DNA from 4 places in the Dechloromonas sp. A34 genome. Region 2 is predicted to be linked to each of the others. Evidence: riboswitches for the same ligand, from Rfam matches in the RefSeq annotation. Region 2 holds a riboswitch; each other region holds the start of a gene.

Region 1 (7,100 bases), 2.2 Mb from region 2:
CTTGGCCAGCGCGGCGGTGGCGATGGCATCCTCGGCATCGAGCATCAGGCCATGCAGGTAGGGCAGCACGCCGAGCACCGGCTTGCCGGTCCGTTCTTCGAGCCATGTCAGGCCGGGTTCGAGCAGGCCGATGTCGCCGCGAAAACGGTTGATCACGAAGCCCTTGACCCGGTTCTGCTCCGAGGGGGAGAGCAGGTCCAGGGTGCCGACCAGATGGGCGAAGACGCCGCCGCGGTCGATGTCGGCAACGAGGATCACCGGGCAGTCCACAGCTTCGGCAAAGCCCATATTGGCGATGTCGCGGTCGCGCAGGTTGATTTCGGCCGGCGAGCCGGCACCTTCGACCAGCACGCAATCGTAGGCAGCGGTCAGCCGCCCCCAGGACTCAAGCACGGCCCCCATCGCCCGTGGCTTGTAGGCGTGGTAGGCCTTGGCGTCGAGATCGGTCGCCACCTTGCCGTGGATGATGACCTGCGCCTTCTTGTCCGTCGTCGGCTTCAACAGCACCGGGTTGAAATCGGTATGCGGCTCGAGGCCGCAGGCCAGCGCCTGCAGCGCCTGCGCCCGGCCGATTTCGCCGCCATCGCTGGTCACCGCCGAATTGAGCGCCATGTTCTGCGGCTTGAACGGCGCGACGCGCACACCGCGCCGCTTCAGAATGCGGCATAGCGCGGCGACCAGGGTCGTTTTTCCGGCATCGGAGGTAGTGCCTTGGACCATCAGGGTAGAACAGGACATATGGCGGGAGGTGTGAAAAAAGTCCGTAATTATGGCACCATCGGCCCCGCTCAATTTTGCTTTGGGCAGGTGTCTCCAGGTGCCGTTCAGCAGTACTGAACGGAGAATCGGGAAGGCGGTGCAAGTCCGCCACGTGCCCAGCGCTGTAAGGATGACGGGCGATGCAGCGAGCCACTGACCACGGTCGGGAAGGCGCATCGTGCGGTTGAATCCGAGTCAGAAGACCGGCCGGGAGACGAAACAAGGTTGCCCGGCCAGGCAACCGCCGCTTTTCCAGAAGGGGAATCCATGGAAAACCCATCCGCGCCTCAGGCGCACGCTTTTTCCGCTGCCGACCGGGCAGCGGTGTATCAAGCCATTTTCAACCGCCGCGATGTGCGCGGCCAGTTTCTGCCGACGCCGGTGCCGGACGACCTGCTCAGCCGCCTGCTGATGGCGGCCCACCATGCGCCCTCGGTCGGTTTCATGCAGCCGTGGAACTTCCTGCTGGTCCGTTCGCCCGAGGTCAAGCAGCGCGTCCACGACGTGTTCGCCCAGGCCAACGATGAAGCGGCGCGGATGTTCCCGGACGAAAAGCGCGAAATCTACAGCGGCCTGAAACTGCAGGGCATTCTCGAAGCGCCGATCAACCTCTGCATCACCTGCGACCGCTCGCGCAGCGGCCCGGTGGTCATCGGCCGCACCCATATCCCGACCATGGACCTCTACAGCAGCGTCTGCGCCGTGCAGAACCTCTGGCTGGCGGCCCGCGCCGAAGGTCTGGGCGTCGGCTGGGTCAGCATCTTCCACGAGAAGGCCCTGCAAGACGCGCTGGGTATTCCGCATCACATCGTGCCGATCGCCTACCTGTGCATCGGCTACGTCAGCCATTTCAAGGACAAGCCCGAACTGGAAAAAGCCGGCTGGCTGCCGCGCCTGCCGGTCGAGGAACTGGTGTTCCATGAACAGTGGGGCGCGCAGAACGCGGCCGAAGCCCCGCTGGCTGCAGTTCTGCGCGAGATGCAGGCGGATATCCAACACAAGGGCGTCTTCCCGAAATGAATTGGAGTCTGGCAGCCCTGGCCCCGTACGCGATGCCCCTGGCCGCGCTGAGCGCCGTGCTGCTCGACCGCCTGCTCGGCGAACCGGGCCGCTGGCACCCGCTGGTCGGCTTCGGCAAGCTGGCCGCCGCCGTCGAGAAACGCCTGAATCGGCGGACTCAGCTCGCCGGCATCCTGGCCTGGGCCCTGGTCGTACTGCCGCCCGTGGCGCTCGCCCTGCAGCTGCGACCCTACGCGCCCTTCGCCGTCGACGTCGCCCTGCTCTACTTCGCCCTCGGCGCCCACAGCCTGGCCGAGCACGCCGAAGCTGTCGCCCGGCCGCTGCGCGAAGGCCGGCTCGACGAAGCCCGCCGGCGCGTCGGCTGGATCGTTTCGCGCGAGACCGCCGAGCTCGATGAATCCGGCGTCGCCAAGGCCGGCGTCGAATCGGTGCTCGAAAACGGCAACGATGCGATCTTCGGCGCCCTGTTCTGGTTCGCCCTGCTCGGCGGCCCCGGTGCTCTGCTCTTCCGGCTGGCCAATACGCTGGATGCGATGTGGGGCTACCGCACCGAACGCTACAACCTGTTCGGCCGCGCCGCAGCACGCATCGACGATGGCCTGAACTGGCTGCCGGCCCGGCTGACCGCGCTGACCTATGCCCTGCTCGGCCAGACCCGTAATGCCTTGGCCTGCTGGCGCGCCCAGGCACCGGGCTGGGACAGCCCGAACGCTGGGCCGGTGATGGCGGCCGGCGCCGGCAGCCTCGGCGTGCAGCTGGGCGGCGCGGCGGTCTATCATGGCCAGGAAGAAATCCGCCCGCCGCTCGGGTCCGGCCCGGCACCGGTCGCCGCCGACCTCGGGCGGGCGATTGCCCTGATCCGCCACAGCCTGTGGTTGTGGCTGGCTGTCCTTTTCGTGATGGGAATTCTCAATGCTTGAACACGGTGGCCGCCTGCGCGAAGCGGCGACGCAATACAACATTCCGCTGGCCAACTGGCTGGATCTGTCGACCGGCATCAATCCCGACCCCTGGCCGGTGCCGACTATCCCCGCCGCCTGCTGGCACCGCCTGCCGGAAAACGGCGACGGGCTGGAAGCGGCCGCCGCCGCCTATTACGGCAACGCCAACCTGTTGCCGGTCGCCGGTTCGCAGGCGGCCATCCAGTTGCTGCCGACCCTGATGCAAACCGCCGTCGTCGCCTGCATTTCGCCGATCTACAGCGAGCATCCGCAAGCCTGGCAACGCGCCGGCCACCGTCTGCGTTTCCTGCAGAACGCCATGCTGCCCCGCGCCCTGGCCGCGGCGACACCCTACGTGCTGCTCTGCAACCCGAACAACCCGACCGCCGACCGCCACCCGCACGACATCGCCCTCGATGCCGCCCACCAGCTCAAGAAGCGCGGCGGCTGGCTGATCGTCGACGAAGCCTTCATGGACCCGACCCCGGAATACAGCCTGACGCCGCTGGCCGGCACCACCGATGCCCCGAACCTGATCGTGCTGCGCTCGATCGGCAAGTTCTTCGGGCTGGCCGGCGCCCGCGTCGGCTTCGTTTTCGCGGCCGCCGACATCCGCGAACGGATGCAGGAAGCGATGGGGCCGTGGACGATCAGCGGCCCGGCCCGCGAAGCCGCCCGCCTCGCCTTGCAGGACACGGTCTGGCAGAGCGCCGCGCGCAGCCGGTTGCTGGCCGCCAGCGAGCGCCTGCACCAATTGCTCGCCCCGCTCGGCGAAATCAAATCGACCTCTCTGTTCGCCACGCTGACCTCGCCGCATACGCCCGAACTGCATGAAAGCCTGGCCCGTCAGGGCATCCTGACCCGCCATTTCGAACAGCAGCCGCTGCTTCGCTTCGGCCTGCCGGGCAACGAGGCGGAATGGCAGCGCCTGGGCAGCGCCCTGGCCAACTGGAAACCCGCATGAAAAACCGCCATCTCTGGGCGCTGGCCGCTATCTTCGCCCTGCTCCCCCCGCCCGGGCCGATCTCGTCGTCAAGGACGATACCGGCTATGAAATCCGCCTCAAGGGCCCGGCCAGGCGCATCATTACCCTTGCCCCGCATGCCGCCGAAAGTCTCTACGCCGCCGGCGCCGGCGACAGGCTGGTCGGCACCGTCGATTACAGCGACTACCCGCCGGAAGCCAAAAAGGTACAGCGCGTCGGCGGCTATTCACGGATCGACCTCGAAGCCGTCGCCGCCCTCAAGCCCGACCTGGTCCTGGCCTGGGAAAGCGGCAACAACATGACGCAGGTCGAGAAACTGCGGGCGCTCGGCCTGACCGTCTATGTCTCGCAACCCAACAAGATGGAAAACGTCGCCGACCAGCTCGAGCGCATGGGCCAGCTGGCCGGCACCGAAGCCGCCGCCAACGCCGCCGCCGCCAGTTTCCGCAAACGGCTGGCCGGGCTGCGCGCCGCCAACGCCAACAAGCCGAAAGTCCGCGTCTTCTACCAGATATGGAAATCGCCGCTGATGACAGTCGGCGGCCCGCAGATCATCAGCGATGCGATCACGCTCTGTGGCGGCACCAACGTCTTCGGCCACCTCAAGCAGATGGCGCCGACGGTCAGTGTCGAATCCGTGCTCGAGGCCGACCCCGAGGTCGTCGTCGCCACCGGCATGGGCGACGCCAAGCCGGAGTGGCTGCACGACTGGGACAAATGGACCCGGCTGACCGCCGTCAAGCGCGACAACCTGTTCCACATCAATCCCGACATCATGCAGCGCCACACGCCGCGCATTCTCGACGGCGCCGAGAAACTCTGCACCCATCTCGATGTCGCACGCAGCCATCGTCCCAAGTGAGAACTACATGAGCCGCCTGCCGCAACGCATCGTCTGCCTGACCACCGAAACCGTCGAAGTCCTCTACGCCCTGGGCGAAGCCGACCGTATCGTCGGCATTTCCGGCTACACGGTGCGCCCGCCCGAGGCGCGCAAGGAAAAACCCAAGGTCTATGCCTTTACCAGCGGCGACATCGACAAGATCCTCGCCGTCCAGCCCGATCTGGTGCTGACCTTCTCCGACCTCCAGGCCGACATTGCCCGCGACCTGATCAAGGCCGGCGTGCCGGTTTATGCCTTCAACACGCGTAGCATCGAGGACATCCTCGGCATGGTCGAGACCCTCGGCCGGCTGGTCGGCGCCGAGACGAAGGCGGCCACGCTGGTCGCCGGGCTCGAAACGCAGGTCGAACAGGCCCGCGCCGTCGCCGCCCAACGTTTCGCCAAAACCGGCCACCGGCCGCGCGTCTATTTCGAGGAATGGGACGAGCCCAACATCACTGCCGTGCGCTGGGTTTCCGAACTGATCGAGATCGCCGGCGGCGAGCATGTCTTTGCCGACCTCGCCGTCAAACCGCTGGCCCGCGACCGCATCCTGGCCGACCCGCTGGAAGTCGTCCGCCGCGACCCCGAAATCATCATCGGTTCGTGGTGCGGCAAGCATTTCCGCCCCGAGCACATCGCCGCCCGGCCGGGCTGGACCGAGGTCAGCGCCGTGCGCAGCGGCCGGCTGCACGAAATCAAGTCGGCGATCATCCTGACCCCGGGACCGGTCGCGATCAGCGAAGGCCTGCCGCAATTGCTGGAAATCTTTGATCTGTGAAAAGGTCTCCGGCAGGCGCCTGCCTATAATCGACCCCAACCCGGAGGAAACCGATCATGAAACTTGCAGCCCCCATCGTCGCCCTGGCACTGGCCAGCCTGAGCTTCACCGGCATCGCCGCCGATCAAGGCACGGCAGCCGTCGAGGAAGTCGGCAAGATCAACGGCCTGGCCCTCGCCTGCCAGCAACCTGCCATCGTCAGCCGGGCCCGCAACGCCGTGCAGACCACCGCACCCAAGACCCGCGCTTACGGTGAGGCCTTCGAGAATGCCACCAATGCCGCCTACCTCGAGCAGGGCAAAGGTCTTCCCTGTCCCGATGCGCCGACCCTGACCAAGCGCCTGAGCGAAGCCGAAAGCCGCTTGCAGGCGGCATTCAAGCCTGGGCAATGAGCCGCTGGCTGGTCCTTGGCTTGATGCTCTTCCTGGGCGGCCCACTTACCGCCCACTCGGCGCCGCCAATGGCGCCCGAGGAAAGCGTCGGCATCATCCCGCGTTACCTGTTGCAGGATCCGAACGGGCGCGCGGTGAGCAGCGATGACTTTCGTGGCCGTTTCCAGCTGATCGCTTTCGGCTACACCTACTGCCCGGACATCTGTCCGACCACGTTGGTCGAAATGGCGACCGTTCTCAAGGAACTCGGTGCAGACGCCGAACGGCTCCAGGCGCTCTTCATCACGGTGGACCCGGAGCGCGACAACGGGTCGATACTGAAAACCTACACCGAATTCTTCGACTCCCGGATCATCGGCCTGACCGGCTCACCGGCCCTGGTCCGACGGGCCGCGGATAACTTCAAGATTCGCTACGCCAAGGTTCGCGAACCGGGCAGCCAGCCGGAGCACTATGCCGTCGACCACTCGGCGGGCATGATCCTGCTTGGCCCCGATGGCCAATTCATAAAAAAATTCGCCTTTGCCACGCCAGTGGCCGAACTCGCCAGGCAGATCGGGGAATTTGTAAGGCGTCCCTGAGGGCAAAAACACTCATTGCACAGGCATAGCTGCTGAGGCAATATCCGGGAATGCTTCGCTTTGCCCTGCATGCCTTCATTTTGCTAACCTTTGTCTCCCCGCTCGCCTGGGCGGGAAACATCGCGTTGACACTCAGCGACAACAGCGGCCCCTACGCGGAATTTTCCAAGGCGCTGGACGAAGCGCTGGCCGGAACCAATTGGAAAGTCACTGCGACCGGCAAGTCCGATGGCACCGAGTCACCGGCCACGCGGCCGGATCTATTGGTGACCGCCGGCAGCGAAGCGTTCCGGCTGGCCCTGGCGCGCGGCGGCACAACTCCGGTTCTCGCCACCCTGCTCCCCCGCCAGAGCTACGACCGCATACTGTCCGACGCCGGCCGGGTCCGCGCTCGCGTTACCGCCATTTATCTCGATCAGCCGCCGGCGCGTCAAGCGGTTTTCTTGCGGCAGTTGTTACCGAGCCAGAAACGAATCGGTATGCTGGTCAGCAACGAAACTCGGCCCCAGATCGGTCACTATCGACAAACCTTCGCCAATGCCGGCCTGACACTCGACAGTGAAGACAGCGATGCCGAAAAAACGCTGTTACCCGCCGCCAATGCGCTGCTGCCACGAGTCGGCGTCCTGCTGGCCATTCCGGACAGCACAATTTACCGGCGCGAGAACATCAAGGCGCTACTGATCACCTCCTACCGGCACCAGCGCCCGGTGGTCGCCTTTTCGGCCGCCTTCGTCAATGCCGGGCGCTGGCCGCGC
Region 2 (7,100 bases):
CGGCCTTGCCGATGTCCCGGAAACTGGCGACGACTTCTTCGCGCCGCAGAACGTCCCAGGACCGGTCGGCGTCGCCCGAAGGCTTGATGCTCAAGTCGGCTTCGCGGTAGGCGGCATGGCGATACAGGAAGTCGGCCGATTCCCAATCCACGATGGCAAGGAGGCAAGCGCACAGAATGGCGCAGCCGCCATGCTCGCCGGACTCGATCAGCAAGGGGACCTTCAAACTCCCCGTCGAGCGGCCGATCCGGCCGACGACGTCGTGCTCTTCCAGCCAGGGTTCGCCGGTGCTCGTCTCGCCCAGGATCAGGCGGACCTTCCGTTCGCGGGTGCGGCAGGATTCCAGGACCCTGGTGGCCTTGGCATCCGTGCCGGGATCGAAGTAGGTCGTGCGCGTCAGGGGCGACTGGCTCCAGGCCTGGATGGCTTTCAGGTACTTATCGTAGCCGGCGAGGGTCGCGTAGTCCTCGTCCGTGAACGCCAGGTCGGCACGGCCCAGCTTGCTGGCGATCTGGTTGGCGTGATCCCGGGCGTTGGCGAAACCGAGGCAGGTATAGCCCTCGCCGCAATTGATCACGTAACGCTGCTGTGCCGCATTGATACTCACTTTGTTCATCTCGGGTTCCTTTCGAAATGTCGTGGAACCCCACCCCGTCGGGCGTGAGCCCCACGGGGTTGTTGGATCTCCGGCAGGCCGAATGTCAGCTGGCCGGTGGTGTCGCTGCGGCTCAGGCCGCCTGCGCCACTGCCTGGAATCCTTGCGCCAAGGCGCCAGCCTCGGTGGCGACTACGACCTGGTCGGACAGCAGGCGGTCCAGCTTCAGCAGCAGGGCGTCGGCGTGCTCCTGGTCATCCGGGTAGAGGGACGGGCGCAGTTTCTCAACCTCCTTCTTGATGAGGCGAAGCTCTGGGACGATGGCGCGCTCAGCGTGCGCTTCGATAGCGTTCAGGATGGCGGTAATGGTGATCATCAAAGGCTTCCTTTCATTGCTAGAAAAAGATGGGCCGGCATGCCGGGGGCAGATCGGCGGGCGGGGTTTGGCCCGACGGGCGCAGATGGCGTAGCGGGCGGATGGGGGCGCCCTGTGAAGTCGCCTTGCCGGCGTTCACGGGCACTCGATGGGGTGTGCGGGGATCGGGGCGAGCACCGCACGCGCCGCTGGGTGAGCAGCGGGCGTGGGCGTTCGGCGATCCGGATGCGACGGCTGGTGCCGGCCACATCACAGGCCGGGCCGGTGATGGCCCGGCGCTTCTCGGGTCAGGTGGCCGAGCGCGTTGTTTTTGCGCTGGGCGAGGCCTGGGCTTCGGTGGATACTGCTAGCGGATTGGTCGCAGGCTGGGCCGCCTGTTGCTCGAAGGCCGTGTGTGCCGTCGTGAACTCGGTTTCCCGAGCCAGGCGGCGCACTTGGGCCACGGCCGGTTCCTTGACCACTTCGGGCAGGCATTCGACGGCGATGTCGCTGCCGTGACGCAGACCCTTCTGCAGACTGTGCAGCGGCCGGACGAACAGGCCGTGGCACAGCCAGCGGACGAACTGGCCGATCCGCTTGTTGCGCGCCTGGCGGGCCTTGTGCCGACGCAGGGATTCCTTGCAGCACAGGTACAACGCCAGATGGGTACGCTTCATTTCGGGATCGGACTCGAGCTGGGCCATGACTTCGGTCGCGATGGCCGGATCACGGCCGACGCGCTGGTAGAAGCCGACCCAGGCACGCTCTTCCTCGGACTCGATACCGGAGCGCCGGGGGCGAGGACGGGGTTTCTCAAGGGACATGATGTTCTCCAAAGACGAATAGAGGGAACACCTGTCCCTGGTCGGGGAGGTGGTGGACTCCCCGGGGTTGCACGGACCTGCGGCGCTGCTAAGCTGAACGCTCACAGGTCAAGAGGTGCCCACACCATGCTGCGTGCAGGCGATGCACTACGGTTCACGCCCGACGAAATCGAGGACTTCCGAAAACTCGGTCTCGACTTCGACGGGGCGCGAACACAGGACGACATCAACCAGGCGTTGACCCGATGGGCCGATACGCTGAACGATGAACGTCCCGATCTGCTGGACAGAATCGCTGCGGCAATGGCGAAGGCCAGGGGCATCACGCTACCCGCACGCTTGACGCGGATACGTTGATGCGGCTTGCCTGCCGTTGTCCTCGGCAATCCTCAGCCAGCGGTCGGCGATCCGGTCCAGGTAGACCAGATCGTCGGCTTCGATCTCACCCGACTCTCGCAAGCGGGCGATCACCTCCTTGACCAGAGACGGATCGTCCTTGGCCAGTTGGATCACAGTGGCGGCAATGCGCCGGCGGTAGAGGCTGATCGGCATGGTCAAGCCCCCGCCGCACGGTACTCGGAAGCGCAGCCAGACCGTCCGGGGACGGTAGGCCGCGGCTTCAACAACGCCGGCACAGTCATACGCTGGGACCGTCGGGCGTACCCGGAACCACCCAGCAGCACGGCGACCGGGCGCGACTCTCTCGTCGCAGGGATTGCGAACATGGTGTTCTCCTTCAGGAATGAAAGGGAACACCCATCCCTGGCGGGGAACTTGGGGTTCCCCGTTCGGGATGCTCCGCCGTGGACGGCAGAGCGGCTCGGCAACGTGCCAGGCGGCACGTGCAGGATGAAGGCCCACAATTCTAGCGAATGGGGCCTTCGCTCGATGCCGATCGACCCCGAAGGTCGCGCGGCAGGATACGGCGTTCAGCCAGGCGGCTGAACCGGACACTCGGCCAAAGACATGGCCGGACCCGACCGAAGTCGGGGATCCAAAAGGCAGGTAACGACTGCGACGCCAGCAAGGCTGGACTTCAGGGCGACCGGGGTCGCCGATGAAGGCTGTGCAGACACGATGTCCACAGAAAGCGCTTGTAGTATCGCGCTGGACTTATCCGGGATTCAAGACAGCGGTTTTGTTTGCCACATGCAAGCGTCGGGAATTCCAAGCTTCTTGGCGAGGTGCGAGCTTTGCGCGGGTAATCTACCCACGGCGAGGCAGTTATGTGCCATCCAGATGGCACATAACCACCGGTGGCAACGACCGGGAAAACAGAGAGGTGCTGATGGAGTTGCGCGCCACGACCACTACAGGTAGTGGTATAAATTCGCCGAAGCACCGTATATAGTATATGCGCTTCCTTGACACCCCGCGTCTGTTAAGCCTAGACTCGGTGCCGTTGATGGTTCCCCACCCAGGGATTAAAAGGGAATCCGGTGCCGAGTCTGACTCGAATTCCGGGGCTGCCCCCGCAACTGTAATCGGCGAGCGCTTCGCCAACACATGCCACTGGATGCGTCCGGGAAGGTAGGTGAAGCGCGCTGAACCGAGAGCCAGGAGACCTGCCGCAACGAACTTTCTTTCATGGTTTTGGGGCGGGGTGTCCCTGACGAGAGGTTTATTGCGTGTCTTTCTTGCCGTTCGTTCGTCTGGCCGATTCGACCACGGGTTGCTACCCGCTGGCGTCGCGGCTGGTCGCGTCGAATTCCGGCCTGGCGCAACGTCGATTCTCCGCCCCCCGATACGGAGAATCGCCTTGCAATCGAATATTCACGCCCTTTCCGCCAGCAGCGAGTATGCCGTGGCTGCCCTGCAGGTCATCCGCCGCAACGGCGCCGTCGTTCCCTTCCACGCCGACAAGATCGCCGTTGCGCTGACCAAGGCTTTCCTCGCCGTCGAGGGTAGCCAGAGCGCCGTATCGTCGCGGGTTCGCGAAGTCGTTGCCCGGCTGACCGATGCCGTGGTCCGTTCGCTGACCCGTCGCCTGCCCGATGGCGGCACGGTGCAAATCGAGGACATCCAGGACCAGGTCGAACTGGCCCTGATGCGCTCCGGCGAGCACGACGTGGCCCGGGCCTACGTGCTTTACCGCGAGCGCCGGGCGGCGGAACGCGCCACGCTGGCGGTGGCGCAGGGCGCGCCGGCGCTGCATGTGACGGTGGATGGCGAGCGCCGGCCGCTCGATGCCGGGATGCTGCTGCAGACCTGCGAGGCCGCCTGTGCCGGGCTGGGCGAGGTGGTTTCGACGCGGACCATTCTCGATCAGGCGCTGAAGAATCTCTACGACGGCGTGCCGCTGGCCGACGTGCAGCAGGCGCTGATCCTCGCCGCGCGCACGCTGATCGAGCGCGAGCCGGCCTACAACCAGGTCACCGCCCGGCTGTTGCTGGCCAGCCTGGGGCATGAGGTGCTCGGCCGCCCGCTGGGGCTGGACGAGATTGCTACGGTCAACGGCGAATATTTGCCAAAATTCATCGCGCAGGGCATCGCCGCCGAACTGCTCGACCCGCGCCTCGCCACCTTCGACCTGCCGCGCCTGGCCGCCGCGCTGAAGCCGGAGCGCGACCGGCAGTTCGGCTACCTCGGCCTGCAGACGCTGTACGACCGCTATTTTCTGCACATAGCCGGGCGCCGCATCGAGCTGCCGCAAATCTTCTTCATGCGCGTCGCGATGGGCCTGGCCTTGAACGAAATCGACCGCGAAGCCCGCGCCATCGAGTTCTACGACCTGATTTCCAGCTTCGATTTCATGTGCTCGACGCCGACCCTGTTCAACAGTGGCACGCTGCATTCGCAACTGTCGTCGTGCTACCTGACCACCGTGGCCGACGATCTGGAAGGCATCTACCAGGCTATCAAGGAAAACGCCCTGTTGCAGAAATACGCCGGCGGCCTGGGCAACGACTGGACGCCGGTGCGCTCGCTGGGCAGCCGGATCAAGGGCACCAACGGCCAGAGCCAGGGCGTCATTCCCTTCCTGAAAGTGGTCAACGACACGGCGGTCGCCGTCAACCAGGGCGGCAAGCGCAAGGGCGCCGTGTGCGCCTATCTCGAAACCTGGCACCTCGACATCGAGGAATTCCTCGACCTGCGGAAGAACACCGGCGACGAGCGCCGGCGCACGCACGACATGAACACCGCCAACTGGATTCCCGACCTGTTCATGAAGCGGGTCATCGCCAACGGCGAATGGACGCTGTTCTCGCCGGTCGATGTGCCCGATCTGCACGACAAGTTCGGCGCCGAGTTCGAGGCGGCTTATGTCGGCTACGAAGCGCAGGCGGCCAGCGGCCAACTGAAGCTGCACAAGACGCTTCCCGCCGTGCAGCTCTGGCGCAAGATGCTGACCATGCTGTTCGAGACCGGCCATCCGTGGATCACCTTCAAGGACGCCTGCAACCTGCGCTCGCCGCAGCAGCACGTCGGCGTCGTGCACTCAAGCAACCTGTGCACCGAGATCACGCTGAACACCTCGGACGAGGAAACCGCCGTCTGCAATCTCGGCTCGGTCAATCTGCTGGCCCATTTGAAGGACGGCCAGCTCGATCAGGCCAAGCTGGCGCGCACCGTGCAGACGGCCTTGCGCATGCTCGACAACGTCGTCGACATCAACTTCTACGCGACGCCCAAGGCGCGCAACGCCAATCTGCGCCATCGCCCGGTCGGCCTGGGCATCATGGGCTTCGCCGATTGCCTCTACGAAATCGGCCTGCCTTACGCGTCGACCGCGGCCGTCGAGTTCGCCGACAAGACCATGGAAGCCGTCTGCTACCACGCCTATTCGGCATCGAGCGAACTGGCCCGCGAGCGTGGCCGTTATTCCAGCTACACCGGCAGCCTGTGGGATCGGGGCATTCTGCCGCTCGATTCGATTCGGCTGCTCGAAGCAGGGCGGGGCGGCCACGTCGAACTCAACCGCGACTCCAGCCTCGACTGGGCCGGACTGAAGGAGCGCATCGCCCGCCACGGCATGCGCAATTCCAACTGCGTCGCCATCGCGCCGACGGCGACCATCTCCAACATCGTCGGCGTCTCGGCCAGCATCGAACCGGGCTACCAGAACATCTACGTCAAATCCAACCTGTCCGGCGAATTCACCGTGGTCAACGCAGCGCTGGTCCGCGACCTCAAGGCGCTGAATTTGTGGGACGAAGTGATGGTCGCCGACCTCAAGTACTTCGACGGCTCGCTGGCCCGCATCGAGCGCGTGCCGGACGAACTGAAGGCGCGCTACGCCACCGCCTTCGAGATCGACCCGGTGTGGCTGATCGAAGCGGCCGCCCGTCGCCAGAAATGGATCGACCAGGCGCAGTCGCTGAACCTCTACCTGGCGCTGCCCTCCGGCAAGAAGCTCGACGAAATCTACAAGCTGGCCTGGCTGCGCGGCCTGAAGACGACCTACTACTTGCGCACGCTGGGCGCCAGCCAGGCGGAGAAAGCCGGGGCAGGGACGATGCCGTGACGTCGGAAGAACCGAAATTTTGCAGCATCGACAATCCGGAATGCGAGGCCTGCCAATGAACGTCAACCAACCGCAAGCGATGACCATGCTTTCCCCGTCGCTGCCGCGTCGCATCCTGCGCCGTGACGGCTCCGATGTGCCCTTCGAAGCCGACCGTATCGCCTCGGCCCTGGCCCGTGCCGGTGCGGCCAGCGGCGAATTCGATGCCGACGAGGCGCAACTGCTGACCGCCCGCGTACTGAAGTTCCTCCGCCATCGCTACGGCCACTCGGCGCCGGGTATCGAACAGGTGCAGGACGTCGTCGAGAAGACCCTGGTCGACGCCAACCACCTCGCCACCTTCCGCGCCTACGTCGCCTACCGCGACCAGCACCGCCGCCTGCGCGCGGACCGCAAGACGCTGGTCGATGTCGCCACCGCCATCGACGAATACGTCGACCGTGCCGACTGGCGCGTGCGGGCCAACGCCAACCAGGGTTATTCGCTGGGCGGCCTGATCCTCAATGTCTCCGGCAAGGTCATCGCCAATTACTGGCTGTCGCACGTCTACCCGCCGGAGATCGGCCAGGCGCATCGCGACGCCGACCTCCACATCCACGACCTCGACATGCTGTCCGGCTACTGCGCCGGCTGGTCGCTGCGCCAGGTGTTGTTCGAGGGCTTCAACGGCGTGCCCGGCAAGCCGGAAGCCGATCCGCCGAAACACTTCTCCAGCGCGCTGGGCCAGATGGTCAATTTCCTCGGCACCCTGCAGAACGAATGGGCCGGCGCCCAGGCTTTCAGCTCCTTCGACACCTACCTGGCGCCTTTCGTCAGGAAGGATGGACTTTCCTACGAAGCGGTGCGCCAAGGCATGCAGGA
Region 3 (7,100 bases), 2.2 Mb from region 2:
GCTCGCCCTCAATCTGGTGATCGCGGTCAACCACAAGGCCGGCCGCTACATAGGCATCTGAGGCCTCAGGACCCGACCGGCCGGACACCTGCCAGGGCCACCCAGCCGCGCACGACGCGGTAGCCGACCCATAGCCCGAGCAGGGCGATCAGGATCCAGGCGAGTGGAATGCCAATGATGGTGATGATCAGCAGGCCATAGACCACCAGCCACAGCGCAGTGAACCAGAAGGTCCGGATCTGCCAGCGGAAGTGGCTTTCCAGCCAGGTACCGGCGACATCGCCGCGCTTCAGGTAATTGAGGAAGACGGCAATCAGCGACGGCAGGCCGAAGACGAAGCCGCCGGCCACGCTCGCCGCTGAGGTGACGCCGATCAGCACGGCCAGGGCATGCAGGCCATAGATGACGTGAGTCAGCTGGACCAGCGACGGACGCACGCCGTGCAGATCGGGAACGGGAAGCGGTGCTGGCATGCGACCTCCTAGAGGTTCTTTTGCAGAAACAAGGCCTGGCCGGCAGCCGGGTCGAGCACATAGGGCGCGAAGCCGGCCCGTTCGTAGGATGCCATGGCGCGGGCATTGTTGGACAGCACTTCCAGGGTCAGCTTGCAACAGCCAAGCTGGCGGGCACGTTGTTCGGCCCACTGCAGCAGCGCCTGGCCGACGCCCCGGCCGCGGCGTTCCCGGCGCGTCACGATGTCGTGGATATTGAGCAGGGGCCGGGCCGCGAAGGTAGAAAAGCCGGTGAAACAGTTGATCAGGCCGACCGCCTCGTCGCCGGCGAAGGCCAGCGCGCCATGGAAGCTGGGCACGGCCCGGAGTTCGCGCACGAGATTGTCTTTGGCATAAGCCGAAAGCCCGGCGCCGCCGCCCATCGGGTCGCGAGCGTAGTGTTCCAGCAGGTCGAGGAAGGCTGCGGCGTGCTGCGGTTCGTTGAGATTGGTGTCACGAATGACGAGATTGGTGGTCATGACAAACAGCGCCCGAAAAATGACAGAGGGCGTCATGTTAAGACGCCCTCCGGCATTTCTTCAACTCAGCGCAAAAACGGTTTCCGTCCCGTCGTCCCAGCCGTCCCACAGATAGTCGTCGGCCTTGCCGTCGGCGATCAGGCGCAGAGCGTAATTGACCTGTTCCTTGTAGAAATCGCAGAAAGCGCCGATCTTGTCCATGCCGCCGTTCATCTCGAAGGCTTCGGCCGGACAGGGCGAGCCACAGAAATGACGGATCGCGCAGTCGCCACAGGGGCTGAACTTGTCGACATCGCGCGTCGTCACCGTCTGGAAGGCCGTCGAGGCCAGAGCCGCCTCGACGCCATCGACCAGCAGGTTGCCGCCCCGGAAATTGGGCAGGCCGATGAACTCGCTGCACGGATAAAGGCTGCCGTCGGCGGCCAGCGCGAAGAAGGCACGCCCACCGCCACAGGGCGAGATGTCGCACATCAGGCGGCGCGCCGTCGGGGCCAGGATGCCGATCAGGATATTGGCGAAGTTGGCCACCATCAGCTTGCGGCCGGTTTCCTGGTACAGCTCGTGGGTGCGGTCCATGGCGGCGAAGAAGGCCTTGGCCATGTCGCCGTCGGCCGGCTTGACGCCGCGCGCCCCGGGCAGGGTGCAGCGCACGGTGTTGAGCATGCAGGTCGGCACCTCATGGGCGTGGAACAACTCGACCATGCGCGTCAGGTAAGGCAGGTTCTCGGTCGTGCAGGTCGTGATGACGCTCCACGAGCCGTAGCCACGCAGCTTTTCCATGGTGCGCAACACCTTGTCGTGCACACTCTTGCCGCCCCAGGTCCGGCGCGTCGCGTCAGTGATCCCGGCGACCGGGCCATCGAGCGAGAGGCCGATGCTGACATTGCGCGAGGTCAGGAAGTCGAGCGCCGCATCGTCGAGCAGCGTGCCGTTGGTCTGCAGCCCAAAAACGAAATCGTCGCCGAAGGCATCGATCGCCTCGAACACCGCCGCCTGGTTCATCAGCGGCTCGGCGCCGTGGAAGATGGCGCGCGGCTTGCGGCCGTCCGGCATCACCGAACGGAAGTAGTCGCGCAGCTTGCCCAGCGAGGCGAGCAGCGTCACGGCCGGCATGTGGCTGCCGCCGCTGCGCTGGGTATCGGGCAGGTAGCAGTAGGTGCAGTTGAGGTTGCAGCGCTCGGTCGGATTCAGATAGACGCCGGAGGGCTTCAGGCCAAATCGCAGGGCATGCAGTTCCTGCCGGAAACCCTCGGCCTTTTCGCGATAGGCGGCGAGCGTGGCCGGATCGAGCCCCTCGCCGACCTTGTTCTTGTCGACCAGTGCCCAGAAGGCGGTGTCCGGATCGGTTACCGCGGCGTAGATATCGTGGCCGATATCCACCGGCAGGAAATGCGGGTCGCGCAGCGCTCCCGCGGGAAGCGCTGCGGTCATTTGGCCGCCTTCTTGTCCATCAGCACATAGTGCGACAGGCCCATGCCTTCCGGGTTGCAGCTCTTGCGCACGGCGATGGTCGGAACGGCCGGGGCGGCCTGGTTTTCAGTCGTTTGCGGGGTTTTGACGGTTGAAGTCACGGTTTGGGTCATGTTCCACTCCTCGGGAATGCAAAAACAAAAAGGGCTCCGGCTCACCGCACGCTTCTCGCATGCAGTCAGCCGGAGCCCTTGCCTTGGCTCCAGATTGGCATCGATTCGTCTTCTGGCTTCCGGATCAGCCGAAGCGCTGCGCCTTCCCTGCGCGGTATGCCCCGCAAGTGGCTGGTCTGGCGACCATGCAGTCTTCGTCCCCGGTTACAGCGGCGGGCCCGCCACGGATTCGCACCGTGTTCCGTATCTCGATACCGATAGGAGCGCGGATTCTCTCAAAACGCCGCGGAAACGGTCAAGCTTCCTAAAGACCTAGTTCCTGCCACATCGTGTCGACCCGCTGCTTGACGTCGCCATCCATGACGATCGGCCGCCCCCATTCACGGGTCGTCTCGCCCGGCCACTTGTTGGTGGCATCGAGCCCCATCTTGGAACCGAGGCCAGCCACCGGCGAAGCGAAGTCGAGGTAGTCGATCGGCGTGTTGTCGACCAGCGTCGTGTCGCGTGTGGCGTCCATGCGCGTCGTCATCGCCCAGACCACTTCCTTCCAGTCGCGGATGTCGATGTCGTCGTCCACGACGATGATCGTCTTGGTATACATGAACTGACGCAGGAAGGACCAGATGCCAAACATGATGCGCTTGGCGTGACCGGGATACTGCTTCTTGATGCTAACGATAGCCAGCCGGTAGGAACAGCCTTCCGGCGGCAGGTAGAAATCGACGATTTCCGGATACTGCTTCTGCAGGAGCGGCACGAACACTTCATTGAGCGCGACGCCCAACACGGCCGGCTCGTCGGGCGGCTTGCCGGTGTAGGTGCTGTGGTAGATCGGATTCTTGCGCATGGTGATGCGCTCGATGGTGAACGCCGGGAACTCGGCCTGCTCGTTGTAGTAGCCGGTATGGTCGCCATAGGGGCCTTCGAGCGCCATCTCGCCGGGATGGATGACGCCTTCGAGGACGATTTCGGCCGAAGCCGGCACTTGCAGCGCCGAACCCAGGCATTTGACCAGCTCGGTCTTGCCGCCGCGCAGCAGGCCGGCGAACTGGTATTCCGACAGCGAATCGGGCACCGGCGTCACGGCGCCGAGAATGGTCGCCGGGTCGCAGCCGAGCACCACCGCCACCGGGAAAGGCTGGCCGGGATTGGCCAGCTGGTGATCACGGAAATCCAGCGCCCCGCCGCGATGCGCCAGCCAGCGCATGATGACCTTGTTCGGGCCGAGCACCTGCTGGCGGTAGATACCGAGATTCTGGCGGTTCTTGTGCGGGCCCTTGGTGACGACCAGGCCCCAGGTGATCAGCGGCGCAATGTCGCCCGGCCAGCAGTGCTGGATCGGCAGTTTGGCGAGATCGACGTCCTTGCCCTCCCAGACGATTTCCTGGCAGGGCGCACTCGACACCGTTTTCGGCGCCATGTTCATGACCTGCTTGAGGATCGGCAGCTTGTCCCAGGCATCCTTCAGGCCCTTGGGCGGCTCCGGTTCCTTGAGGTAGGCGAGCAGCTTGCCGACTTCGCGCAGCGCCTGCACCGATTCCTCGCCCATGCCGAGCGCGACCCGCTTGGGCGTGCCGAACAGGTTGGCGAGCACGGGAATCGTGTGCCCCTTGGGCTTCTCGAACAGCACGGCCGGCCCGCCGGCGCGCAGCACGCGGTCGCAGATTTCGGTCATTTCGAGGCGGGTATCGACCTCGACGCCGACGCGCTTGAGTTCGCCGGTCTTTTCCAGCTGCGACATGAAGTCGCGGAGGTCGTGATATTTCATGGGATCAGGTAGCTGACGACGATGCCGACGAAAATCGCAGCGCCGACGTAATTGTTGTGGAGGAAGGCCTTGAAGCAGGGCATGCGTTCGCGGCCACGGATCCAGGTGTAGTGCACGGCCATGATGCCGGCGGCGGCGGCCAGACCGGCGTAGAACGGCCAGCCGAGTTGCCGCGAGTAACCGATCCCGCCGATGATGCCCAAGGTAACGGCATAGCAGGCCATCACCGCCGCCACGTCGAACCGCCCGAAGGTGATCGCCGAGGTCTTGATGCCGATCTTCAAGTCATCCTCACGATCGACCATGGCGTACTCGGTGTCGTAGGCAACGGCCCAGAAGACGTTGGCGAGCAGCAGCCACCACGCTTCGGCCGGGACGCGGTCGAGATGTGCGGCATAGGCCATCGGAATGCCGAAACCGAAGGCGATGCCGAGATAGGCCTGGGGAATGGCGAAGAAGCGCTTGGTAAACGGATAACTGGCCGCCAGGAAAAGCGCCGGCACCGAGAGCCAGATCACCAGGCTGTTGCGCAACATCAGGACAAGCGCGAACGCCGCCAGCGACAATCCGGCGAACAGCCACAGCGCTTCCTTCGTCGTTACCTTGCCGGCTGTCAATGGACGCTCTTTGGTGCGCTCGACGTGCTTGTCGAAATCGCGGTCGGCATAGTCGTTGATGACGCAGCCGGCCGAGCGCATCAGCACGGTGCCCAGCGCGAATACCCAGACCACCGTCCAGTCCGGCTGGCCTAGCGCCGAAAGCCAGAGCGCCCAGAAGGTCGGCCAAAGCAGCAGCAAGATGCCGATCGGCTTGTCGAGCCGCATCAGCTTTTCATAGAGATCGAGTTTTTCCTTGAGGGCGTGCCAGTTCATAGTCCGGCGATTTTACCCTGCCTGATGCGGCCAACTGCACGTGGCTAGCCGCAACGAGCCGCAGGCATGTAAAGTGCAGTCGCTGGCAGTCCCGATCAAGTGCAAGAGTAACGAGGAATATGGATGCTCAATAGATTGCGCGGTTTGCTGGAAGCCGTCCGCCACAACGCGTCGGCCAGCGCCGTGCTGATGCTTGCGGCCGTGATGATTCTGGCCACCGCCGCCACGTCGTCCTTCCTGCTGGCCGACTTGCGCCAGCAGGAACTGCGTGCCGCGCGCGGCCAGATCGCCAGCCTGAGCCGCATTCTGGCCGAACAAACGGCCCGTACCTTCGAGGGGGTCACGCTGACCATGCGCGGCACCCGGGAGCGCATCTCGGATGACATTGGTCGCAATTTCGAACTCGACAGTTTCCCGATCCACCTGTTGCTGAAGGCTCGGGCCGACAGCCTGCCGCAAGTGCGCTCGCTGTTCGTAATCAGCAGCGACGGCTACGGCGTCAACTCGTCGCGCGCGGACTTCATCCGCGACCTCTCGGTCAAGGAGCGCAGCTTCTACCGCTATTTTGCCGAGGGAGGCACCAGCGACCAGTTCATCAGTCCGCCCGAACAGGCCAGGATCGACGGGCTGTGGACTTACTACCTGAGCATGCGCCTGCTCGATGCCCAGGGGAAACTGCGCGGCATTCTCGTCGCCTCGATCAGCATCGACCATTTCGAATCGCTCTATAACGATATCGCACTCGATTTCGGCGCCCGGGTTCGGCTGCTCAATGAGAATGGAATTCTCCTGACCGGCAAACCCCACGACGAAAATTCCCTCGGCAAACGGGTCGCCACGGACGGCGTACTGGCAGGCCTTCAGCAGAAACCCGCTGGCACCCTGCTCGAGACCAGCGAGGAATCAGCTGCCGGAACGACCTACCTGGCCTTTCGCAAAGTCGCCGACTATCCGCTGGTCATCGCTGTCAACATCGACCAGGAAAGAGCGCTGGCCAACTGGCGACGGATCTCCCGGCCGATCATCGTCGGCGTCACCGGTGGCCTGCTCTTCATTCTGACGATCACCTTGCTGATGGTGCGTAACCTGCTGCGCAAGGGCGCCCTGGAGGCGGCTCTCAAGGCGAGCGACGAGCAACTGCGCCATCTCGTCCAGTCGGTCGAGGATGCCATCGTGATCGTGGACTCTGCAAAAAAGATCGTGCTCTTCAACCACGGGGCGGAAACGATGTTCAGCCTCCACGCCGAGCAGGCGATCGGTGCCGATGTCGAACAACTACTGCTGCATTGCCAATGCCAGCCGCAAAGCGCCAGCCTCCTCGACTATCTCGAACAGGGTTGGCGTGCCGAGGCCGGCCTGGCTCTGATGGCCAGCGTCGAGTTGCTACGGAACGGGGAAGCATTCCCGGTGGAAATGAGTTTGTCGACCACCACATTTCATGGCGAGATTCTTCTCACCGCGATCTTTCGCGACCTGACCGAACGCCAGCGCGCCGAACGGGCCTTGCTCGAAAGCAACCGGCAACTCCACCAACTGTCGGCCGCCCTGGAAAACGTCCGCGAGGAAGAACGCTCGCGGATTTCCCGCGAGATCCACGATGAACTCGGCCAGTTCCTGACCGGCATCCGGATGGAGGTCTCCTGGCTGAGCAGCCGGCAAGCGGGGAAAAATGACGAACTGGCGGGCCGGCTCGGTTCGATCAAAGGCCAGATCGACCAGACGATTTCGGCCGTACGGCGCATTTCCTCCGAACTCAGACCACTGGTCCTCGATGATCTCGGCCTCGCCGCGGCAGCCAGCTGGTACGTCGACCAGGTAGCGGCCCGCACCGGCCTGGCGATCACCCTTACCCTGCCTGACGACGAGTTGCCGCAGGGAAGCCCGATTGCGACGGCGCTTTTCCGCGT
Region 4 (7,100 bases), 2.2 Mb from region 2:
GGCCAGCGGATAGATTAGCCAGTCCCACTGCCCGGCCGCCGCCGAGAAACCGTCGTCGAGCAGTTTCTTCATCATCGCCGGAAAGACCGGCTCGGCCAGTGCCGATAGGCCCATGGCCACCAGCGCCGCGGCGAAAGCCTTCCAGTACGGTCGGACATAGGTCAGCAGCCGGAGATAGAGCTCACGGCTGGTCATGTCACTGGCCATGCAAATCCTTGATGAAAAAATGGAACTCGCGATTATACCTGCGTGTCAGGCCGGGCTCAGCGAACGGTATAGCGCCAACAGACGGTCGGCCATCGCCGGCAGGGTCAAGGCTTCGACGCTGGCCCGTGCGCCGGCGCGCGGCGTGGGGTGGCCGGCCAGCGCGGCCAGATCGTCGAGGCGGTCGGCCAGTTCGGCAAGATCAAGGGCATCGACCACCCAGCCGTTGCCCCCCGGACGCACCCATTCCCGGGCGCCGCAGGTTGTCGAGGTGACGATCGGCAGGCCGCAGGCCAGCGCTTCGAGCGCCGCATTCGGGCAGGGGTCGTAGAGGGTCGGCAGGACGAAACCGTCAGCCGCCCCGTACCAAGGGCGGACATCCTTGAGCGGGCCGGTGAAGTGGATACGCTTGTCCAGCCCGAGGCGGGCGGCCAGCAGCTGCATGGTCCGCAGCTTGCGGTCAGCGCCGACGATGACCAGCCGCGTCTCGGTCCGCCGCATTTTCGCCATGGCGCGCAGCAACTGCGGCACGCCCTTGCGCTCGAAACCGCTGCCGACGAAAAGCAGCAGCGGCACCCGCTCCGAAACTCCGAGCTGGGCCCGCGTCGCTTGCCGGAATTCGTCGGCCAGATGCGGATGGAAGACGGCCGTATCGACGCCGTTGTAAATCACCCGCAACTTGCCGGGCGCGACGCCGTAATGCTGGCCAATCTCATCGGCCACCATCTGCGAATTGCAGATCACCGCCTTGAGCGCCGGATGCTCGAACATCGCCCGCTCGGCGCCGAGCACATAGCGGTGATAGGGCGAAAGGGCCTGGGCCAGCCGTTCAAGTGGCGTCAAAATCCGCGCCCGATGGGCCAGCCAGGCGGCATGGACGCCGTCGCCGGCACGAAAGATCATGCACCCCGGAATCCGTTCATGCGATTGCGTGATGTCGAAGCCGCCCTGGCTCATCTCGGCTTGGGCGCAAGCGGCGAAGCTGCGGTCGCGCGCCGCCCGTCCGCCGAGCAGTCGGGAATACTTCGGGTCGCAGGTAATCTGTCGGAAACCCTCGCGTGGCGCGCCGTCCCAACTGCGGGTGATCAGGCTGACCTCGGCGCCTTCGGCGGCCAGGGCGCCAAGCGCCCGCTCGACGAAGCGCTCGGCCCCACCGTAGGGGTTGTAGCGCTGGCGGACGATGGCGATCTTCACGGCGCGAGCAGTTCGTGGGCGGCGGTCAGCACCTCATCGACGCCCAGCGAGGTCAGGCAATCGCTGACCTTGCCGCCGCCGCAACCGTCGATACCGCAGGGCCGGCAGGGATGCTGCTGGCTGCTGACGACGCGGAACGGCACGCCCCACGGCCCCCACTGCTTGTCGCCGGAGGGTCCGAACAGCGCCACGGTTGGCGTACCGACCGCCGCCGCGATGTGCATCGGGGCCGAATCGACGCCGATGAACAGTTTGGCGGCCTGGGTCAGTGCCGCCAGCTCCTTGAGCGACAACTGGCCGGAGAGGCTGAAGGCCGGCTGTGTCAAACGAGACTGGATCGCCGTCAGCATGGCTTTTTCATCCGCGCTCGGGGCGGCGGTGAGCACCACGGCGTGGCCTTCGGCTTGCAGGCGCCCGACCAGCGCCGCCATCTGCTCGACCGGCCAGCACTTGAAGAACCAGCGCGACGCCGGGTGGATATGGATGAAATCCCGCCCCGCGAGCCCAAAACCCTGCAGATACGCCGCGACGCTGGTTTCAGCCGCCGCCCCCGGCACGAGCCGCATGCGCCGCTCGGCCGGCGCCGGCTGGATGCCGATCCGGCGCAGCGCGTCGAGATTGGTCTCGACCATGTGGCGCAAGGCATTGCGCGGAAAGCTCTGGAGATGCGTGAAACTCCTCTTCCAGCGCTTGCTGCGCCCGCCGACCGCCGGCCCGACCGACCAGCGCGGCTGGAGCAGCCGGCACAGCCAGGCGCCGCGCCAGTGCTCGGTAAGGTGGATGATCAGGTCGTAGCCGCGCGCCTTCAGGCTGTTGTAGAGCGCCAGCTCGGCCTGCAACTGGCCGACGACGCCGAGCTGCTTCCACTTGCGGTCGATGGTGTGAACAGTAGTGATCGCCGGGTGAAATGTCAGCATCTCGGCCGTATCGGCATAGACCAGGGCATCGATCTCGACCTGCGGGGCATGCGCCTTGAGCACCGAAAAGACCGGCGAACTGACCAGCACATCGCCGTGATGGCGCAGCTTGATGACCAGCGCCCGCTTGATTTCGCCAACAGGGACTGCGTCGCGCAGAGGATTGAAATTTTCCATGGCCGCCATTTTAGTCCAGTGCCCGCCGCTGGCGTTGCCGCGTCAGCGAGGGACTTCGACCGTCGTCCGCGATCCGCAGGCAAAAACCAGTTGCGTCCATTCGTCCGGCGGCACCCCGCGCCAATGAGCCAGCAAGGTGCGGATCACGCCGGCATGAGTGACGATCACCGCTTCCGGCACCGCCAGTCCGGCCACAAAAGCCAGCGCGCGGCGCTGCAACATCAGCGGCGACTCGCCGCCCGGCGGCGCATAAGCGGCGACATCGGCCGCCCAGGCATCGAGCTCGGCACGCGGCACATCGTCCCAGCGCAAGCCTTCCCAACTACCGAAGTCCATTTCGACCAGCAAGTCATCAATCTGTGGCGCCGGGTGCAGCAGTTCGGCCAGCATGCGGCAACGCCGCAGCGGGCTGCTCCACACCGGCAAGCCGGGCGGCAGTTCGCCACGCAGTCGATCGGCCACCGCCCGAACATTTTCCGCAGCAACGTCAAGCCGACCGTAACAGGTCCCCGGCTCGACCACTGGCGGTGGATGGCGGATCAGATGAAGGATCATTGGGCAGCGCCGATCGCCAAAAACGCTCCTTGGAATCCCGCTCTCACCGAACGAAATGGGCACCGAGCGTGGCGACGACCACCGTCAGCGCACCCAGCCCTAGATTGCTTGCCACCAGAAGACGAATGCGGTTCATCGCTGCCCCGGCGCCAGGCCAGTCCTGAGCGGCGACGCCCGCCTTGAGGCGCGGGTAATGCAAAAAATAAATCACGCCGAAGATCGCCGCCATCAGCACGCCGAGGCCGGACATCACATGCCAATGCAGCGGCGCCTGGGCAAACCCGTGGCTGCCATGCTCGCGAACCCCGAGCCGAGAATGGCCACGATGCTCAGCGCGACCGCAGTGAAGAAGCGTCCGAGCACCGCGGCCAGCAAGGGCAGGCGCTGGGGTGGCGGCAACTGCGACGCCGCCACCGGACGCAGGCAGAATTGCGCGAAGAACATGCCGCCAATCCAGACGATGACACCGGAAAGATGCAGCAGAAGCAGGATGGAGCGCATGGTCGGGACCTCTCACAGATTTTGGTTAAGCGTCGAACACCTGGCAGTGCGGACTTCAAGCAAGTGCCGACGGGAAGCGTCAGCGCCGATTCGACGGTACCTGCCAGACCAGGCACCGGTTATTGGACGGCATGGCTCGATCTTCGACCAGGCGCAGGCCCGCCCGTTCGGCCATTTCATTGACCCTTTCAAAATCCCGGATCCCCTGATGCGCTGCCTGCTCCTTGAGCCAGCGGTCAAAGCTGGCGTTGCTGTCGCTGGTGAATCGGCCGCCGTAATTGAACGGGCCATAGATGACGACCTTTGCGCCTTCGGCCAGCAAGTCCGGCAGGCCGGCAAAGAAGCTTTCGACGGCCGCCCAGGGCATGATGTGCAGCGTATTGGCGCTGAAAATCGCGTCGAAGCGCCGTCCCGGCCCGGCTTCGACAACATCGAATTCGAGTGGCGGCGGCGTGTTGGACAGCGCGGCGTCGTCCAGCCAGGCGGCGATTCCCGGCAGATTCTCGCAGCGGTCCGAGGTCTGCCAGTTCAGGTGCGGCAGGGCCGCCGCAAAAAATATCGCGTGCTGGCCGGTACCGCTGCCGATCTCCAGCACCTCCCGGCGATCGGCAAAATGCGCTTTCAGGACTTCCAGGATGGGTTCGCGGTTCCGCTCGCAGGATGGGGCGTTCGGCTTTTCCACGGCAATCTCCGCTGGCTCAATGCGGCCAGTTTGCCAGTACGCCGAGATAGAAGGCAATCTCGCTGAGCTGCTGCGTCGCGCCCAGGCAATCGCCGGTATAACCCCCCAGCCAGCGCCGGAACTTGGCGGCCAGCCAGAGCGTGGACAGGGCGGCGAGCAGACAGCCGGCGACGGCCTTTTCCAGCGGCAACAGGGCCAGCGCCGCTACGACGAAGGCCAGCGCGAACAGCATCTGGCCAGCCGACAGCCTGGTGGCCAACGGCTTGGCCTTGGCCAGCAGGTCTTCCCGCACGTAGTCCATGGTCGCCAGCAGCATCGTCGCGCAGAAGCGCGACAGGGCATGACCGGCAAGCAGCACCCACGGCACCAGGGCGCCGTCGAGGGCGGCGAGCAGCGTGAATTTGCCGAGCAGGGCCAGCACCATGGCGACCACGCCATAGCTGCCGACCCGCGAGTCTTTCATGATCTCCAGGATGCGCAGCTTTTCCCAGCCGCCGCCCAGGCCATCGGCGGTATCCGACAAGCCATCCTCGTGGAAGGCGCCGGTCGCATAAAGAGTCGCCGCCATCGACAGCAGCACGGCGACCGGCTGCGACCAGAGCAGCGCGGCGCCGAGATAGACCACCACCCCGATGCCGCCGATCAGCAGGCCGACGGCCGGGAAATAGCGCGCCGAGCGGTTCAGCGCCTCGGCCGAATGCCCGACCCAGGCCGGCACCGGCAGCCGCGTGAAGAAGCGGACGGCACCGAAGAAATATTCGAGCTCGCGGCGCAACATCAGCTTTTTTCGGCGACTCCGGCCGATTCGAAGCTGGCCATTTCCTTGAGGAAATTGGCTGCCGCCTTGACCAGCGGATAAGCCAGCGCTGCGCCGGTGCCTTCGCCCAGCCGCAGGCCAAGGTCGAGCAATGGGTCGGCGCCGAGTGCCGCCAATTGCGCCGCGTGGCCGGGCTCGGCCGAGCGGTGGCAGAAGATGCAATACTCAGCCAGCGCCGGCACCAGCCGGGCGGCGGTCAAGGCCGCCGAGCCGACGATGAAGCCGTCGATCAGCAGGACCATCCGGGCTTCGGCCGCGGCCAGCATGGCCCCGGCCATCATCGCGATCTCGAAACCGCCGAATTCGGCGAGCACGGCCATTGGTTCATCCTTGCCACCGGCCGCGCGATAGCGGGCGAGGGCCTTTTCCAGCAATCCCTGCTTGCGGACCAAGCCGGCGTCGTCGAGCCCGGTGCCGCGCCCAATGCAGTCGGCAAGCGGCGTGCCGGTCAGGCAATGGGTGATCAGCGAAGCGGCGGCGGTGTTGCCGATGCCCATTTCGCCGAAGCCGACGACATTGACCCCCTTGGCGGCCAGCCAGCGGATGATTTCGGCGCCGCGACTCATGGCGACGGCGCACTGCTCGCTGCTCATTGCCGGCTGTTCGAGGTAATTGGCGGTACCCCGGGCGACCTTGGCGTCGATCAGCCCATCGCGCTTGCCGAAATCATGCGCCACGCCGGCGTCGATCACGGCCAGTTCCATGCCGTTCTGGCGGGCAAAGACATTGATCGCGGCGCCGCCGGCCAGGAAGTTCTCGACCATCTGCCAGGTCACATCCTGCGGAAAAGCAGAGACGCCGGCCTTGGCCGCGCCGTGATCGCCGGCGAAGACCAGCATCTGCGGCTGGCTCAACTGCGGGTCGAGACGCTGCTGGATCAGGCCCAGCCGTTTGGCAACCCCCTCCAGCTGCCCGAGGGCGCCGAGCGGCTTGGTTTTCTGGTCGATCTTGTGCTGCAGCGCAGCGGCCAACCCCTGGTCCGGGGCGACGATCTTGAATTTTGAATGCATCCGATTCTTCCTGTCCAAATAAACAAAAGGGCCTCGCAGCAGCGCCTTGCAACGCCACCGCGAAGCCCTGTCCACAGGCTCCAGCCCAAACGATTCGACAGGTCTTCTGGCTCTCGGATCAGCCGGTCTGTCGCACCTTCCCGCCGGGTCTGTTTCCCCTGAGCAGTGGCATGTCGCGACATCCGTCCCCGATTACAGCGGCGGGCCCGCCACGGATTTGCACCGTGTTCCGTTTTATCGAATCGGGGCGAATTATACCGGTTGCCGTCCACGCCGACATTCGCCCACAATGCCTGCCATGAAAGAACTGATCCTTGGCGGTGCGCGTTCGGGCAAGAGCCTGCTGGCCGAAAAACGGGCCGCGGAGTCCGGCCAGCAGGTCATTTACCTGGCCACCGCCGAAGCTCGCGACGGCGAGATGGCCCACCGCATCGCCCATCACCGCGCCCGCCGCCCGGCCGAATGGGGCTGCACCGAGGAAACGCTGCATCTAGCGGCCAGACTGCGCCAACTCGCGACACCGGAGACCTGCATCCTGGTCGATTGCCTGACCCTCTGGCTGTCCAACCTGTTATTTGCCGGCCAGGCGGCCCGCCAGGCCGAGGCCGGCGAAGCGATCGCCTGCCCGCTGTTCGACGGCGAGACGACGGCCCTGATCGAGTTGTTGCCGCAACTGCCCGGCCACATCATCCTGGTCTCCAATGAAGTCGGCTGGGGCATCGTACCCATGCATCCGGTATCGCGGCTGTTTGCCGACGAGCAGGGACGGCTCAACCAGCGCGTTGCCGCGGTGTGCGAGCAGGTGACGCTGGTTGCCGCCGGCCTGCCGCTGAGCCTCAAATCGCCTTGCAAAGACTGAGGCGGCAGCCCGTGTGCTAACCTGAGGATCGATCCGGCATTTCTCAGGAGGACACCATGCCCCTTTTCACCCGCCTGACCACCTTGTGCCAGACGCTTGCAACGCACACCACAGTACCCATCCGGATCGGCCGCCCGGACGACACCCCCGGTCTCTTCGTCTGGCCATGGCGCCTGGAAGAGGA

Evidence for each region. Region 2 has a riboswitch for cobalamin ahead of NQE15_RS13615 (ribonucleoside-diphosphate reductase subunit alpha). Riboswitches for the same ligand answer to the same signal wherever they lie in the genome.
Region 1: another riboswitch for cobalamin. It lies ahead of bluB (5,6-dimethylbenzimidazole synthase); the one in region 2 lies ahead of NQE15_RS13615 (ribonucleoside-diphosphate reductase subunit alpha).
Region 3: another riboswitch for cobalamin. It lies ahead of cbpA (modified peptide precursor CbpA); the one in region 2 lies ahead of NQE15_RS13615 (ribonucleoside-diphosphate reductase subunit alpha).
Region 4: another riboswitch for cobalamin. It lies ahead of cobT (nicotinate-nucleotide--dimethylbenzimidazole phosphoribosyltransferase); the one in region 2 lies ahead of NQE15_RS13615 (ribonucleoside-diphosphate reductase subunit alpha).

The regions. Positions count from the first base shown of each region.
Region 1 is NZ_CP102486.1:127,830-134,929, reverse strand. It holds gene NQE15_RS00665 (cobyric acid synthase) at 1-738, opposite strand, end outside; cobalamin riboswitch at 799-986, shown strand; gene bluB (5,6-dimethylbenzimidazole synthase) at 1,027-1,779, shown strand; gene cbiB (adenosylcobinamide-phosphate synthase CbiB) at 1,776-2,699, shown strand; gene cobD (threonine-phosphate decarboxylase CobD) at 2,692-3,684, shown strand; gene NQE15_RS00645 (cobalamin-binding protein) at 3,587-4,567, shown strand; gene NQE15_RS00640 (cobalamin-binding protein) at 4,575-5,369, shown strand; gene NQE15_RS00635 (hypothetical protein) at 5,426-5,761, shown strand; gene NQE15_RS00630 (SCO family protein) at 5,758-6,342, shown strand; gene NQE15_RS00625 (ABC transporter substrate-binding protein) at 6,393-7,100, shown strand, end outside.
Region 2 is NZ_CP102486.1:2,715,140-2,722,239, forward strand. It holds gene NQE15_RS13590 (hypothetical protein) at 1-616, opposite strand, end outside; gene NQE15_RS13595 (hypothetical protein) at 729-971, opposite strand; gene NQE15_RS13600 (hypothetical protein) at 1,259-1,774, opposite strand; gene NQE15_RS13605 (hypothetical protein) at 1,901-2,131, shown strand; gene NQE15_RS13610 (hypothetical protein) at 2,102-2,326, opposite strand; cobalamin riboswitch at 3,164-3,362, shown strand; gene NQE15_RS13615 (ribonucleoside-diphosphate reductase subunit alpha) at 3,534-6,239, shown strand; gene NQE15_RS13620 (ribonucleoside triphosphate reductase) at 6,295-7,100, shown strand, end outside.
Region 3 is NZ_CP102486.1:526,024-533,123, reverse strand. It holds gene NQE15_RS02670 (YitT family protein) at 1-61, shown strand, start outside; gene NQE15_RS02665 (DUF4870 family protein) at 66-473, opposite strand; gene NQE15_RS02660 (GNAT family N-acetyltransferase) at 482-1,006, opposite strand; gene cbpB (peptide-modifying radical SAM enzyme CbpB) at 1,031-2,401, opposite strand; gene cbpA (modified peptide precursor CbpA) at 2,398-2,553, opposite strand; cobalamin riboswitch at 2,638-2,827, opposite strand; gene ubiD (4-hydroxy-3-polyprenylbenzoate decarboxylase) at 2,858-4,321, opposite strand; gene ubiA (4-hydroxybenzoate octaprenyltransferase) at 4,318-5,193, opposite strand; gene NQE15_RS02635 (cache domain-containing protein) at 5,317-7,100, shown strand, end outside.
Region 4 is NZ_CP102486.1:135,950-143,049, reverse strand. It holds gene msbA (lipid A export permease/ATP-binding protein MsbA) at 1-195, opposite strand, end outside; gene NQE15_RS00715 (glycosyltransferase family 4 protein) at 253-1,398, opposite strand; gene rfaQ (putative lipopolysaccharide heptosyltransferase III) at 1,395-2,492, opposite strand; gene NQE15_RS00705 (histidine phosphatase family protein) at 2,535-3,047, opposite strand; gene NQE15_RS00700 (hypothetical protein) at 3,091-3,297, opposite strand; gene NQE15_RS00695 (hypothetical protein) at 3,297-3,548, opposite strand; gene NQE15_RS00690 (DUF938 domain-containing protein) at 3,628-4,230, opposite strand; gene NQE15_RS00685 (adenosylcobinamide-GDP ribazoletransferase) at 4,247-5,008, opposite strand; gene cobT (nicotinate-nucleotide--dimethylbenzimidazole phosphoribosyltransferase) at 5,008-6,057, opposite strand; cobalamin riboswitch at 6,136-6,329, opposite strand; gene cobU (bifunctional adenosylcobinamide kinase/adenosylcobinamide-phosphate guanylyltransferase) at 6,347-6,916, shown strand; gene NQE15_RS00670 (Pvc16 family protein) at 6,973-7,100, shown strand, end outside.